DNA from 4 places in the Paenibacillus sp. EKM10P genome. Region 4 is predicted to be linked to each of the others. Evidence: predicted binding sites of a transcription regulator. Region 4 holds the regulator's gene; each other region holds the start of a gene.
The links. Region 4 encodes LexA, which represses DNA repair genes until DNA is damaged. Its sites were predicted from a motif close to CGAACATATGTTCG; they were not measured.

Region 1: a site for LexA is predicted at 1,810-1,823, ahead of HFE01_RS01755 (YolD-like family protein). Genes of this name have one in related genera too.
Region 2: a site for LexA is predicted at 1,368-1,381, ahead of HFE01_RS08900 (YhjD family protein). Genes of this name have one in related genera too.
Region 3: a site for LexA is predicted at 1,433-1,446, ahead of recA (recombinase RecA). Genes of this name have one in related genera too.

The regions. Positions count from the first base shown of each region.
Region 1 covers NZ_JAALET010000001.1:408,140-411,307, reverse strand. Annotated here, with positions in the region: gene HFE01_RS01775 (LytTR family transcriptional regulator DNA-binding domain-containing protein) at 1-10, opposite strand, end outside; gene HFE01_RS01770 (cyclic lactone autoinducer peptide) at 25-171, opposite strand; gene HFE01_RS01765 (accessory gene regulator ArgB-like protein) at 149-703, opposite strand; gene HFE01_RS01760 (hypothetical protein) at 681-1,313, opposite strand; gene HFE01_RS01755 (YolD-like family protein) at 1,438-1,770, opposite strand; gene HFE01_RS27140 (DUF3862 domain-containing protein) at 1,932-2,816, shown strand; gene HFE01_RS01745 (hypothetical protein) at 2,844-3,116, opposite strand.
Region 2 covers NZ_JAALET010000002.1:746,125-749,292, reverse strand. Annotated here, with positions in the region: gene HFE01_RS08910 (transglycosylase domain-containing protein) at 1-425, shown strand, start outside; gene HFE01_RS27275 (hypothetical protein) at 563-919, opposite strand; gene HFE01_RS08900 (YhjD family protein) at 906-1,319, opposite strand; gene HFE01_RS08895 (DMT family transporter) at 1,623-2,549, shown strand; gene HFE01_RS08890 (YitT family protein) at 2,970-3,168, shown strand, end outside.
Region 3 covers NZ_JAALET010000005.1:182,963-186,130, forward strand. Annotated here, with positions in the region: gene HFE01_RS15370 (regulatory protein RecX) at 1-91, opposite strand, end outside; gene recA (recombinase RecA) at 302-1,363, opposite strand; gene HFE01_RS15380 (competence/damage-inducible protein A) at 1,589-2,857, opposite strand; gene pgsA (CDP-diacylglycerol--glycerol-3-phosphate 3-phosphatidyltransferase) at 2,953-3,168, opposite strand, start outside.
Region 4 covers NZ_JAALET010000002.1:250,494-253,661, forward strand. Annotated here, with positions in the region: gene HFE01_RS06100 (hypothetical protein) at 1-104, opposite strand, end outside; gene HFE01_RS06105 (DUF896 domain-containing protein) at 222-428, opposite strand; gene HFE01_RS06110 (LysM peptidoglycan-binding domain-containing protein) at 537-905, opposite strand; gene lexA (transcriptional repressor LexA) at 1,095-1,721, shown strand; gene HFE01_RS06120 (hypothetical protein) at 2,142-2,306, shown strand; gene HFE01_RS06125 (hypothetical protein) at 2,348-2,488, shown strand; gene HFE01_RS06130 (DUF2798 domain-containing protein) at 2,675-3,168, opposite strand, start outside.

The DNA of each region.
Region 1 (3,168 bases), on a different contig from region 4:
AACTTAGCATTTAACATTCCCCGCTTACTTTAACAATTCTTTCGGTGGTTCGGGACTGTGAATCCATGACAGACTTGCCGTACTCACAGATGCAACCGCAAGTGTTGTCAACATTGCAGCAATATTGTAATACATACTAGCCTTCACTTTACTCGGTTTGATTTTTTTCATTTTTCACACCTCCTTCTATTAGTGTTAAACTCTGAACGAAAAAACTGGCAGCTACTACTGGAAAAGCCAACCACAGGTTTAGAGCAACAATTGCAACTCCCATAAACTTTAGCAACGGATAGTGCTGTTTTGATATACGCGTCTTCCCCTCTACCCTCGATGGCGCATAAACCAAGATAAGTACAATACTTATTATCGACGTAATAACGACCCAATTGTAATTAAAGCTTGCGAAAGATAAAGCAGTAAGTAGAACTGTAGATACAACAATACACACTATATTGCTCTTTAAATGTATTCCTCCTACTATTTGACGCAACATTGAAAAAGATACCATCGCTAGCAAAGCTTCCTGCATTCTGTCTGTAAAAAATGAAATACCAATAGTCAGCAAAATAATTGAAACTGTATTGATCGCAACGGATATCCCGTGTTTTAGAACATCTATAGATGAAGGATGATCAGGGACAACTGTTTTGATGTGAGTCGCAATATTAAGAGCGATGGTGTCAAGACTTTTTATAGTAATCACGCTCCGTTTTTAATGCATAATACAAAAACATGGCAGATGCTAAGGCAATAAAGAGAATACTCAAAAAGAAATTATTGACGTAAAACATAAATGCACAAGCTGCTAATACTCCTATTATTATGATAATAACGAGTACATACTCCCACTTAAAACGTAGATTTTCATAATCTGCTGTAAAGCCTATTTTAAATTTATACAAGAACCACGAAATAGCTAACACCCATGCACTGGTTACCGCTTGTGCTAACGATCCTTCTGCTGAAGTCTGCATTTCTGTTGTCAAGGTTCCGAAAAGCATTAATATAATCGCCGCTTGGAATAATGTATACAAAAATGTGCCTGTAATGGATATGATAGCTGCCCAGATAATCGGCATCCTAACAACAGTTGTTATCAACAATGTGAACAATATAATGTTTATGGTTGGAGCAAAGAAAGCTAATGACGTTTCTTCCCTTAAAATGAAACTTTGCAAATTCATTATCAATCCAATAAACAATGCAGGCCATACGTAGTCTAAAGCCCTAACTCTAAAAATAGTTAACATTAAAACGAATGCTGCGAATGTTTCCACAGTCGAGAAAAGCAAGAACCTAATAGGCTCCCACATAACACATAACCCCTTCACATAATTGGTAACAAATATGCTTTAATTCTATATTTGTTACTTGTTAGAGGCAATCCAATTACCATGTTAAATGGAAGTATTTATGTATTATGTGAGGTAATTATTTTCAGCCTGCGGATATAATATCCTCCAGCTTAATCCAACTAAAATCATCCTCACCCCGGAACAGTTTTACCTCCCTGCGCGCGGTGTTAATTGACGTAACTACACCAGTCATAACCGTATCATCAAACGGGCTAAATACGGTCACTGTGACGACTGTACGTGTATTGTAAGACTCTATTAAAGCCTGTTCGATCAATTGTACCTCTTGATCGTCTAGCTCTGGCTTTCCTCTCCGTTGTCGGTCCTTCATGAGCTTCAGATAAGCCTCTTTATGTTCTGGTATGATAATCCGGCTGCTTTCCCAAAAACCGTTACCTTCTAATTTTTTAGACATGTATGTAGCCTCCTGATGTATTATGTAACGATTATATTACGAACGTTTGTTCCTAACAAGATATTTTATTTGCCATCTATAAAACTTTTGTACTAGAAAAATATTCCTAGGTCATATATACTATTTTTATAATAATATTACCAATAGATAGGGGTTATGTAATGACTGCAATAGCTGTGATTGCTTTGCTGGCTTTTTTTGTGTTTTTTGTTTTGTGGGCTATAGCTTTAATAAAAAAGAATGGCAAGGCTAAGAAGATGTTTCTCTTTGGGTTAGCTACTTTCATAATATTTGTTATTGGAATATCAGTCGCAGACACACAGAAACCAACCGAAACTAATTCCAAACCAGTAGCTACTACGCCTGTTAAAGAGAAAGAAGTTACTACTGCGCAAAAGGAACAGACTGATGCTAAAAAGCCATTGATTGACACGTCGCTTCCTTTTGATAAGTTTTCATCTACTCTCTTTGCAATGCCAGTTTCCAAGCAGGGAGAAACATTCGACAGTGTAAGAAATCAAGTTGTGAAATGGTCAGGTGTGGTCATTGAAGCTGGCTCAAGCAGTCTTTATGTTTACGGTAAACCAGCAGATTACAACGGCGAATCATGGTCAGATATTAGCGCTGAAAAGAAAAAACTCGGAGATGTTGTTATCGTAAAAGTTTCAGACCGTTCAGAATTAAACGGTCTGAACCAAGGGGATATTGTTTCTTTCAGTGGTGAACTCGGTTCGCGTGGCGTTAAGGGTGAATCTAACTGGAAACTATATAACGGAAAAATTGAGGGTCGTACAGTAGCAGAGCCGCAAAATTCCGGAACTATTACCAAAGCTAAATATAACAAAATTAAAAATGGAATGACTTATGAGGAAGTTTCTAAAATTATTGGTGGTCCCGGTGAAGCTCTTTCAGAGGTTGGTGAAAAGGGAGACAAATACTATACTGTAATGTATTCATATCAAGGCGAGGGCGGACTTGGTGCAAATGCCAATTTCACGTTCCAAGGTAACAAACTACAAGCAAAAGCCCAATTTGGTCTTGAATAAAAACATGCCCCGGAGCAATCCGGGGTTTTAATATTCCGTGAAGTATCTAGTCGCATCTCCCGGTGACATAGGCCTGATCTGCCCACGCTCCCAGCCCTCTATAATAACGATATCCCGCAAAGAGGATTTATCATCCCACAGAATATAATTGTCCTTCTCAAGGGCCAGCAGTCCGGCTCGTATGTCCTCTGTACGCCTTCCTGTCTTAATCTCCAATTCCTGCATTGTAGGCATACGCCGCTGTTGTGCAAAAAAATTATAAAGTATTCGTAACAACTTACGTTCGATGTCTGATAACATATATGATCACTCCTCTGCAAATATTATATGCAAACAAGCGTTCGTTATTCAA
Region 2 (3,168 bases), 500 kb from region 4:
TATCTAGTCTTACAGGTAAGCTGCCAGGGCGCTATTCCCGCCAATCAGGTCACCTCGTGACTGACTGGTTTAACCAAAAGTACGTGCCGACCGAAGTCGGAAGAGAACAGCTTCCACGTTCTGCTAGACCAGTAGTTCCGTCCAAACCAGATATCAAGAAAGAAGATGTCCCTGAGATCAAGGTACCAGCAACAGATCAAGAGGAGGTTCCACCAGAGGAAACAGTTCCTTCTGTTCCTGACACAGACGCAGAGATCGAACCGCCTGATGAGAATAACGATGTGCCATCAACAGATACTTCGCAACCTTCTATTGAAAACGTGCCGGAGACACCTTCTGAATCAGAGAACCAGAGTGGTGCTCCAAAAACTCAGCCTGATGAGGTTATCGATCCTGAACCAACGACTGATCAATCCAACAACTAAGCAACATGGACGATCTAGTTTAGAACACCGTTTCCAACAATATTGACAGTGACCTGCGGATGAAAACGGACACGGGGATACTCCTTATTCCAACGCTATTCCATTACAATGGCTACCTTGAATGGGAAGTTGGATAGTCAGGCTCCGGTACATCTGTCGGACAGAATTCTCGGTGCCTGAATAAACTTCATTGGTACTTTACCTTCATTGGTTTGAGATTCATCTACAACTTCTAGTGTTTGCTGGAGTAGGCCCTTAGGAGTAAGATCATAAATCGATGCATTTGCCAATCTGGCATCCTTTAAGCTGTCCTGATCCCAGCAGCCTGTTGTAATTATGAGTAGAGCCAGCATTTTATGCGGCTCTGCTCTTTTTTCATATTTTAGATTCCTCCTTTTTGAAAATACGAGCCAAATTATTTGCATGTAACCAATGGGCTTTAAAATTTTCTCTTTGTTCAGGCAAGTAGGCAAGGCGAAATTATAAGGGGTCATAGTCTTGGGTCAGATCAATTCCCAGGTAGTATCCGAGTTTACGCCGAACCTCACTGCGGGCAAAGGATGAAAGCATGAAAAATCGTCTTTGGTAACCGCGGCATACATACAAAACCTCTACGCCTTCATGATTTCGGATTTCGCTGTATATTTTCACTCCCTGTCTTTTCATTCGTGCTTTTGTGTCTGCTAATTGAACAGTTACGCGCTGTTGTACTCCAGTCAGGCTACGAATATACAAATCGGGCATTTTTAGAGGAGAGATATTCATAATACGAATGTCTCGCTCCAGCACATCCAGTACAAGTGTTAGAAGTACACACATTTTGATCAGTCCTGCGTCTTCTTCAGAAGGCAGAGGAGCTTTATGCTTGTTAGCAAGTACCTTTTTGTTTGTCATAAATATCTCCTTTACGCGGAGTGAAAGTACAATATATAATAAGTATATAGAACATACGTTCTGGATATACCTCATCATAGGGATTTTTCTGTTGCCAAAGCAATCATCAATTATTGGAAAAGTGTTAGGAAGTCCTAATTCCATGTGCCATTGTGGTAAAGATTCTTTCGTATATGACCGATGACAGTCAAACAAAATTTGTGTTAAGCTAATGGATAAAAAACTTACATAGAAGGGATAGCGTTCTGATAGCGGTCGTTTTCTACTTTTAACTTAAGAAAGTCGAGAAAGAAGGTTTACATATTGTCACGTTCGTTATATGTAGCTTTATTATTGTTGAGCCTTATTTGGGGCGGTTCTTTTATGTTTATTAAGGTGTTATTGCTACATCAAGTAGGACCGTGGACCATTGTATTTCTGCGATCCAGTTTTGGTCTTATTTTTATCATCTTATTAATGCTTCTTATACGCAAGCCGTTTAAAATCAAAAGCATTCCGTGGAAATCGGTTATTCTGGTAGCATGTGTCAACATGGTTTTACCATGGACATTGATTGGTTTTAGTGAGACCAGAATAGCTAGCAGCATGGCTTCTGTATTGAATGCCACCACGCCAATATGGACTATGTTGGTGGGTCTTGTCTTCTTCGGAGCTATATTTCATCGCCTGCAGTGGTTAGGAATGGGGCTCGCTTTTATAGGAATTATTATTTTATTGGGTATTAATCCTGCCTCTATTATTTCTGTTGATCCGGTAGGTTTTGGATGTATGCTGCTTGCGACTCTCTGCTACGGATTTGGAACACAGCTCTCCAAACGTTTTCTTTCCAATCTTTCCATGTATCAGGCGACCTTTGCGACACTGTTTGGTGCGGCAGCAGGGGGTGGTATTATGATGGTAATTATAGAGAGACCAGATTTGTCGATCGTTTCTGTTCCAGGAGTATTAGGTTCCCTAATAGGACTAGGAGTTTTGGGTTCAGGGGTAGCATATATCTTGTTCAACTATATGATTTTGCGGGGGAGTGCGGAATTCGCTTCTTCGGTAACGTATTTTGTACCCGTGAGTGCCATCGTATGGGGCTTTTTACTTCTGAATGAGCATATCGGCTGGAACGTGCTGACCGGTCTGGTTCTTATACTCGGGGGCGTATTTATGGCCAATCAGCGCAGAACAGCCAAACTAAGGGTAATAACTCCAAGTGAAAATAAAACACACTCAGGTCATTGAATGTGTACTCGCCAAACCTTTGGTATAATGCGTCAACTCGCACATACAATAAAGCATGCTCACACATAAAATAAAATATGGTGCAGCAAAAAAGCAAGCTGTTTAGCAGGTGACAAGGTGTGGTATAATAAATTATAGAATTATATGCACCACAGAAATGTCGGAGTTTTATTCCACAAAAGAAAGGATCAGGATACCATGTGTCCCCGAAGGATACTTCCCCAAAGGACGATTTGGAAACGATTTGATCTGTCTTATACTTAGCTTTTCCGCGGAGTAACGTCAAGTTGCGAAAGCCAACTCTGCGGAAGAGGGGATTGTACATGCGAAGGACCAAGTCCTCCAGGCACATCTTACCAGGTTGCTTCCGTAAGAGTGGGTTCATCCACATCAAACTTACGAGAAACCGAGGGAGCCTGTATGAGGAAAACTTACGAATCTATCGTGAACAATGGAGCACTGAGACAGATTGCTGTCATGTTGCTCGGAACATGCATTTTAGCTTTTACGTACTATCACATTAACGCCCAGAATCATTTGTCAGAGGGCGGATTTGCAGGCTTAGCTCTGCTGGGGCATTATGCGTTTGGCATATCTCCAGCATGGAGTATGCTGATGC
Region 3 (3,168 bases), on a different contig from region 4:
TAATCATCAATTCCTCATGATCTGGAAAAAGAGAAATCCCTTGCTGTTTATCTTCTTCCGAAGTGTATTCATCTTTATCGTCCAACTGCACTATGTTTCCCTCACTTTGAAATTCACGAAAGCAGCCTATGATCACCTGCTACGCAAAAGTTAGATTCTGCTGACAAAGCAGACTGTATTTGATGCAAAAATGCCCTGCACAACTGTGCAGGGCATCAGAATTATGCTATTCAAACGGACTGTACCATAATCCCTAGGCTACAGTTCACATGACAGATCAAAAGCGAAGTCTCAGGCAAGCTTATTCAAGCTCCAGCAATTCCTGTTCTTCCTTGGCCTCCTGCGCTAACTCTTCTTCTGTCGGTGGAGCAATTGTTGTAATCAAATTACTGGCCACCCGGATTTTTTGCTCGATCGTACTAGCAATGTTCGGATTTTCCTTCAAAAATTGCTTTGCATTCTCACGTCCCTGACCAAGGCGCTCGCCTTCGTAGGAATACCAAGCTCCGCTCTTGTCGACAATGTCATGCTCCGTGCCGATGTCAATCAAGCTTCCTTCTTTGGAAATACCCTCACCGTACATAATATCCACTTCGGCCTGACGGAAAGGAGGCGCAACTTTGTTCTTCACGACTTTAATACGTGTGCGGTTACCCACGATGTCGTTACCCATTTTCAAGCTTTCGATACGACGAACATCCAAACGTACCGTAGAGTAAAACTTCAAAGCACGTCCACCTGGTGTAGTTTCAGGGTTACCGAACATAACACCTACTTTTTCACGGAGCTGGTTGATAAAGATAGCAATGGTTTTCGATTTATTAATGGCTCCAGACAGCTTACGTAATGCCTGTGACATCAAACGCGCTTGAAGACCGACATGGGAATCTCCCATTTCGCCTTCAATCTCTGCCTTCGGTACAAGTGCCGCTACAGAGTCTATGACGATAATATCCACTGCCCCACTACGCACAAGAGCTTCGGCAATCTCCAATGCCTGCTCACCTGTATCTGGTTGCGATAGTAACAACTCATCAATATTGACACCCAGCTTGCTCGCATACGACGGATCAAGCGCATGCTCGGCATCGATAAAGGCGGCTTGTCCGCCTGTTTTTTGCACCTCTGCGATAGCATGAAGAGCTACTGTCGTTTTACCGGATGATTCCGGTCCATATACTTCAATAATCCGGCCTCTTGGAAAGCCGCCCGTTCCTAACGCAATATCCAAAGCAATCGAACCACTGGGGATTGTTTCCACTTGCATGTGGGTAGACTCACCCAACTTCATAATGGAACCTTTACCAAATTGCTTTTCTATTTGACGGAGCGCCATATCCAGCGCAGCACGACGATCTGACAATAAACTCACATCCTTCATTGTTTGTACTTTAATAATACCTTGTTTTGACACGCTTGCCAAGCATTTTTTCGAACATACATTCGTTTTTTTATTTCCCACAACTCTCTTCTATAATTAAACCTTTCTCATAAAACGAAAAAAGAACCGCTGGCAAAAAGCTTTGCAACGGTTCTTCCGATAAGGAGATTATATCATGAATATCTATCTAAAACAACTCATCGATAATTAAGAGAGTTTCTCGTTCTCTACCAATCGACGCCACAATCTGTACAAGATAGCTTTGACGGATCGCAAGCGAATGGTCTCACGGTTACCGCTTAAATTTAGCTCATATACCTCCGTTTCCTTGTCACGCTGAGCAATACCAATATACACCAGACCGACTGGCTTCCGCTCGGAATATCCGGGCCCAGCTACACCAGTAACGGAAAGTCCGAAATCACTGTCCATAATCATTCTTGCCTGCTCTGCAAGCACAAGGGCTACTTCCTTACTCACTGCGCCTGGCGCATGATCGCCTTCCAAATAATCATAGGGCACATTGAGCAATTTCATCTTCATTTCATTGGAATAACACACGATGCCACCTTGAAACATAACAGCACTGCCAGGTATAGAAGTGATGTGTTCCATCAGCATACCGCCTGTACAGCTTTCCGCCGCACTCACAGTGAGTCCGCGTTTGGCCATTAAATCTACAATCACCTTCTCCAGCGTAACATCTTCACTTGCATACATATATTCGGAAAGACGTTGCTGAATTTGTACTTCCGTAGCCGTTAGCTTAATTAAAGCTTCACTCTCACTGGCCGCCTTGGTGGATATACGGATCGTAACTTCCCCTTCCTTGGCATAAGGAGCAATCGTGGGGTCCGTCTGGGATTGGATCAGATCTAGCAAGCGAGTTTCAAGAGCTGACTCACCGATCCCTGCAAATTTTAGCATTTTCGAATAAATTGGCATCTCCTCACCGCTCAATGCCTGCTGAAGCAACCATGGTTTAGCATGATTTGCAAACATAGGTTTAAGCTCCTTAGGCGGTCCGGGCAAAACCACATAAAATTTACCGTCCTGTGCAATCGCATCCCCTATAGCTAAACCTGTCTCATTTTCAAGCGGAGTGGCTCCTTCAATAGAAAGCGCCTGCCGGCGGTTATTCTCGGTCATTTCGACCCCGCGGTTCCGGAAAAACTGATCAAGCTTGTCCATGGCAAGACGATCTATCTGCAATTTCCGCCCCAATACAGCCGCTATCGCATCTTTTGTCAAATCGTCCTGAGTTGGTCCCAGCCCACCAGAAAACAAAATAATATCCGCACGCTTCTGAGCAAGTCGTACCGCTTCCTGAAGTCGATCCATGTTATCGCCAACTACAGTCTGAAAATATACATCAATGCCGATTGTAGCTAGCTCTTGTGATAAATATTGGGCATTTGTATTTACTATTTGTCCAAGTAATAACTCTGTTCCTACTGCAATAATTTCAGCTTTCATCAATTCGTCCTCCTATGATGCGTATATTGTGGGAATTATGTAAAGAAACAGCAATAAGTTAAGTCCCTATTGCTGTTTCCATAAGATTTATCCTGTTACACTTTAGAGGAGCTCAGCAAATGGATATTCTTTACAAAGTAATCAATACCCGAATAAATGGTGATTAACACAGCTGCCCATATCGCTATTAAATCAAACGGAATACCCAGAAAAACAAACGGGAAATTATTAATGAGCAGTGCTACAATAGCAACGATCTGGATGATCGTCTTTAATTTCCCCCAATTGCTTGCAGCAACCACAGAGCCATC
Region 4 (3,168 bases):
ATTGCTGAACCTGCGCCGTTAATGGTTTGAATGCCTTGTTTCTTGCGCGTTTTATTTAAATGCGCTGTGTTTTTACGTACTTTTCTTTCAAATGATCGGGCCATCTCTCAATTCCCTTCCCAATAAATATTACATTAAAACAATTGCCTTAAAGCTGATCTATATAGATACCAAGAAAGATACCTAATAACAAAAGGCAAATGATGCAGGCTTTAGCAACATTAATGCTTCAGCCCGCCATTTCCCTTCGACGTATCATCGTCCACAAATTCAATGGTTTCAAGTTGCTGCCGAAAATTACGGCGAATGTTGCCTAAATAAATTTCCCGAAGGTTGGCGCGCTCCGTGGTTTCCTCTTCCGTCAATCCTTCGGCTTTTGCTTTGCGCGCTAATTCATTAATGCGCTGTACCAAACTGTCTATATCCAAATTGTGTCCCCTCCATAAAAGCAAAGATATAATACACTTTGACATGTAGAAAAGAGCTTGTCAAGGCTCCCTCATTGCGCTCCTAGACAAGCTCTATAGTCTTATAGATCAGAAGGGTGGGAGCTTAAGTACCTGACCTGCCTGCACCCCCCGATCCTCCAAATCGTTAATACGTACAATTCCTTCAATATATACCCGTGTATCCATTCGTTCCGGTTTATGATTCACGGCAATCTTCCATAACGTATCTCCAGGTTGTACAGTCAGCTTAATCACTTCTTCATTGGAAACTGGAGGTGCTGCGAAAACCGTAAGTACACCTGCCCCTGCAACCCAAACGATAATTACTAGAATAAGAAGCTTGAGTAAAAGAGTATTGGTAAGAGCCTGTAATAAACGTACCTTACCCTCTTTTCGGGTCTCCTGTAAATTCTCTAAATTCATCGGAAAAATACTTTGATAAGTGCTATATTTCATAATTGGCCGCGTCCTCCAAACGTTTGTTCTTATGTTTTTCACAATATAACACGAACGTTTGTTTTGTTCAATAGAAAAGAGAACAAAAGTTCGTGAATATTTTTAGGGATTATTTAGAACTTATGTTTGTACGAACGGAGGTTCTATGCTATAATTTTCCCAAACGTTACTAAATGGGGTTGATACGGTATGTCTAAGATTTCGAGCCGCCAGCAGGCCATTCTTGAATTTATCCGCAATGAAGTGCGTCTAAAGGGATACCCCCCTTCTGTGCGCGAAATAGGCGAGGCAGTCGGATTGGCCTCCAGTTCTACGGTTCACGGTCATTTGGATCGTTTGGAGAAAAAAGGACTCATTCGCCGCGATCCTACGAAACCACGGGCTATTGAATTACTCGGTCAAGACGAATCGGATAACAGCAACTTGATTAATTACTCCATTAGTCGTGTTCCCGTCGTCGGCAAAGTAACCGCTGGTCTTCCTATTACGGCGACAGAAAATATTGAAGATTACTTTCCTCTTCCCCAACACTTTGTTGGTGAGGATAAAATATTCATGTTATCTGTTGTAGGCGAAAGCATGATTGAAGCTGGTATTGCTAACGGAGACTATGTAATCGTACGTCAGCAGCAGACTGCTGATAACGGAGACATTGTAGTAGCTATGACAGATGAAGACGAGGCTACAGTTAAAACCTTTTACAAAGAAAAAGATCATATCCGGCTTCAACCTGAAAATCCAGCCTTTGAGCCACTTCGACTGACACACGTCAGCATATTGGGCAAGGTTGTTGGACTCTTCCGGGACTTCCACTGATTTATCGTGCTTTCTTCCCCGTTATACTACCACGAATATAAAACCGGCCGCCTAGGCGAGCCGGTTTTATATTTTTGTTATATTTACTATGTATGTGTCTCCAACTATTCTTTCCTTTTCAGCAACCTATATTGTCTCTACTATTATATCCGCCCCATATCCGAGATAGTTCCACTCTGATCTTAAACTGTTTACTTTTATTAGCTAAACAAATGGAAATTTGACACATATGAACCTACGGTGGCCTTCCTCTATAACGTAAAGTTGGGAAGGCGAACGCAGGCTAGCATGAGCTTTTTTTGTTAAACATTTAGGAACATAGGTACTAGCTTCTTTTTGTCTTTAGTAGATTTATGCTGATACATTACTAGCACAATTGACATATGTATATAGCAGACCTAAAGCAAAGGAGTTATGCAGATGATCAGAAATAGAGTTAAAACGTATAAGCATCGCATCGGGAAAAACAGATATCTGGTCGTTAAAGTCTTTCAAGCCGCAGCTGCTAAAACAGGAAGCGGAAATGCACTCGCAACTAACGCATTAAATATCAAAATTTCCAAGCGTAAGCATAAACATCATTAAGATTTAACCGTACCTTCATTTCTTTGAAGGGAGGTGATATTATGAGCAGAAGACACAGCAACCGTGAATTGAGAAGAAGAAGATTAAACATCCGTTCCAACCAAAGAGCCAATGCGCGTGCAAGAGGTAACGCACTGGCTGTTAATCTGTTTAGCGTGAATGATGGACAACGCAGACGTTAATAATTATTTTCAAGCAAAAAGCAGGAAGAATTCTTCCTGCTTTTTTTGTGTTAAATAATACACCAAACTACCAATCCCGCCAGTTATAGCTTCCTCAAACTTGTATCCGATTTTCATAACTTAAACATTTCTAGCTGTAAAACCATTCATTAGCTTAACATTGCTGCAATGGATTTGCTCTATTATTTAATTTAATACTTTTTTATAAGGTCCCACTTGCCCGCTTTTCTTTATAAATTTTATAAACAAGGCTCGAACAACAGGACCCATAACCAATAATTGTAATGGATAGGCCACAACAAAGTTCTTTATAAAAATTTCTAAATAGGCTTCAAATAATGAATGATCGCCAATACCCTGACTTAGAATTGAAGTTAATAAACCGTAGAAAGACATAGAACAGGCCATTCCGAACACCATACATGTTGAAATCGTGATAATTAAAAATATTTTTTTGGATTTATCAAAAGGTAGACTTAAAGCAACTTTCTTTGCTACAGGATCCACGATATATAAATCTAATATGAGCGCTATAATAAATCCAATTAGAAATTCAACAGCAATGGTAATCAAGCTAATTTTTCCAATCAATCCGTTAATCAAAAGATTATAGAAGGTCATAATAACGACCATTCCAAAACACATAATAACCCCAAAGTAAAAGCTTTCCTTTTTAGTTG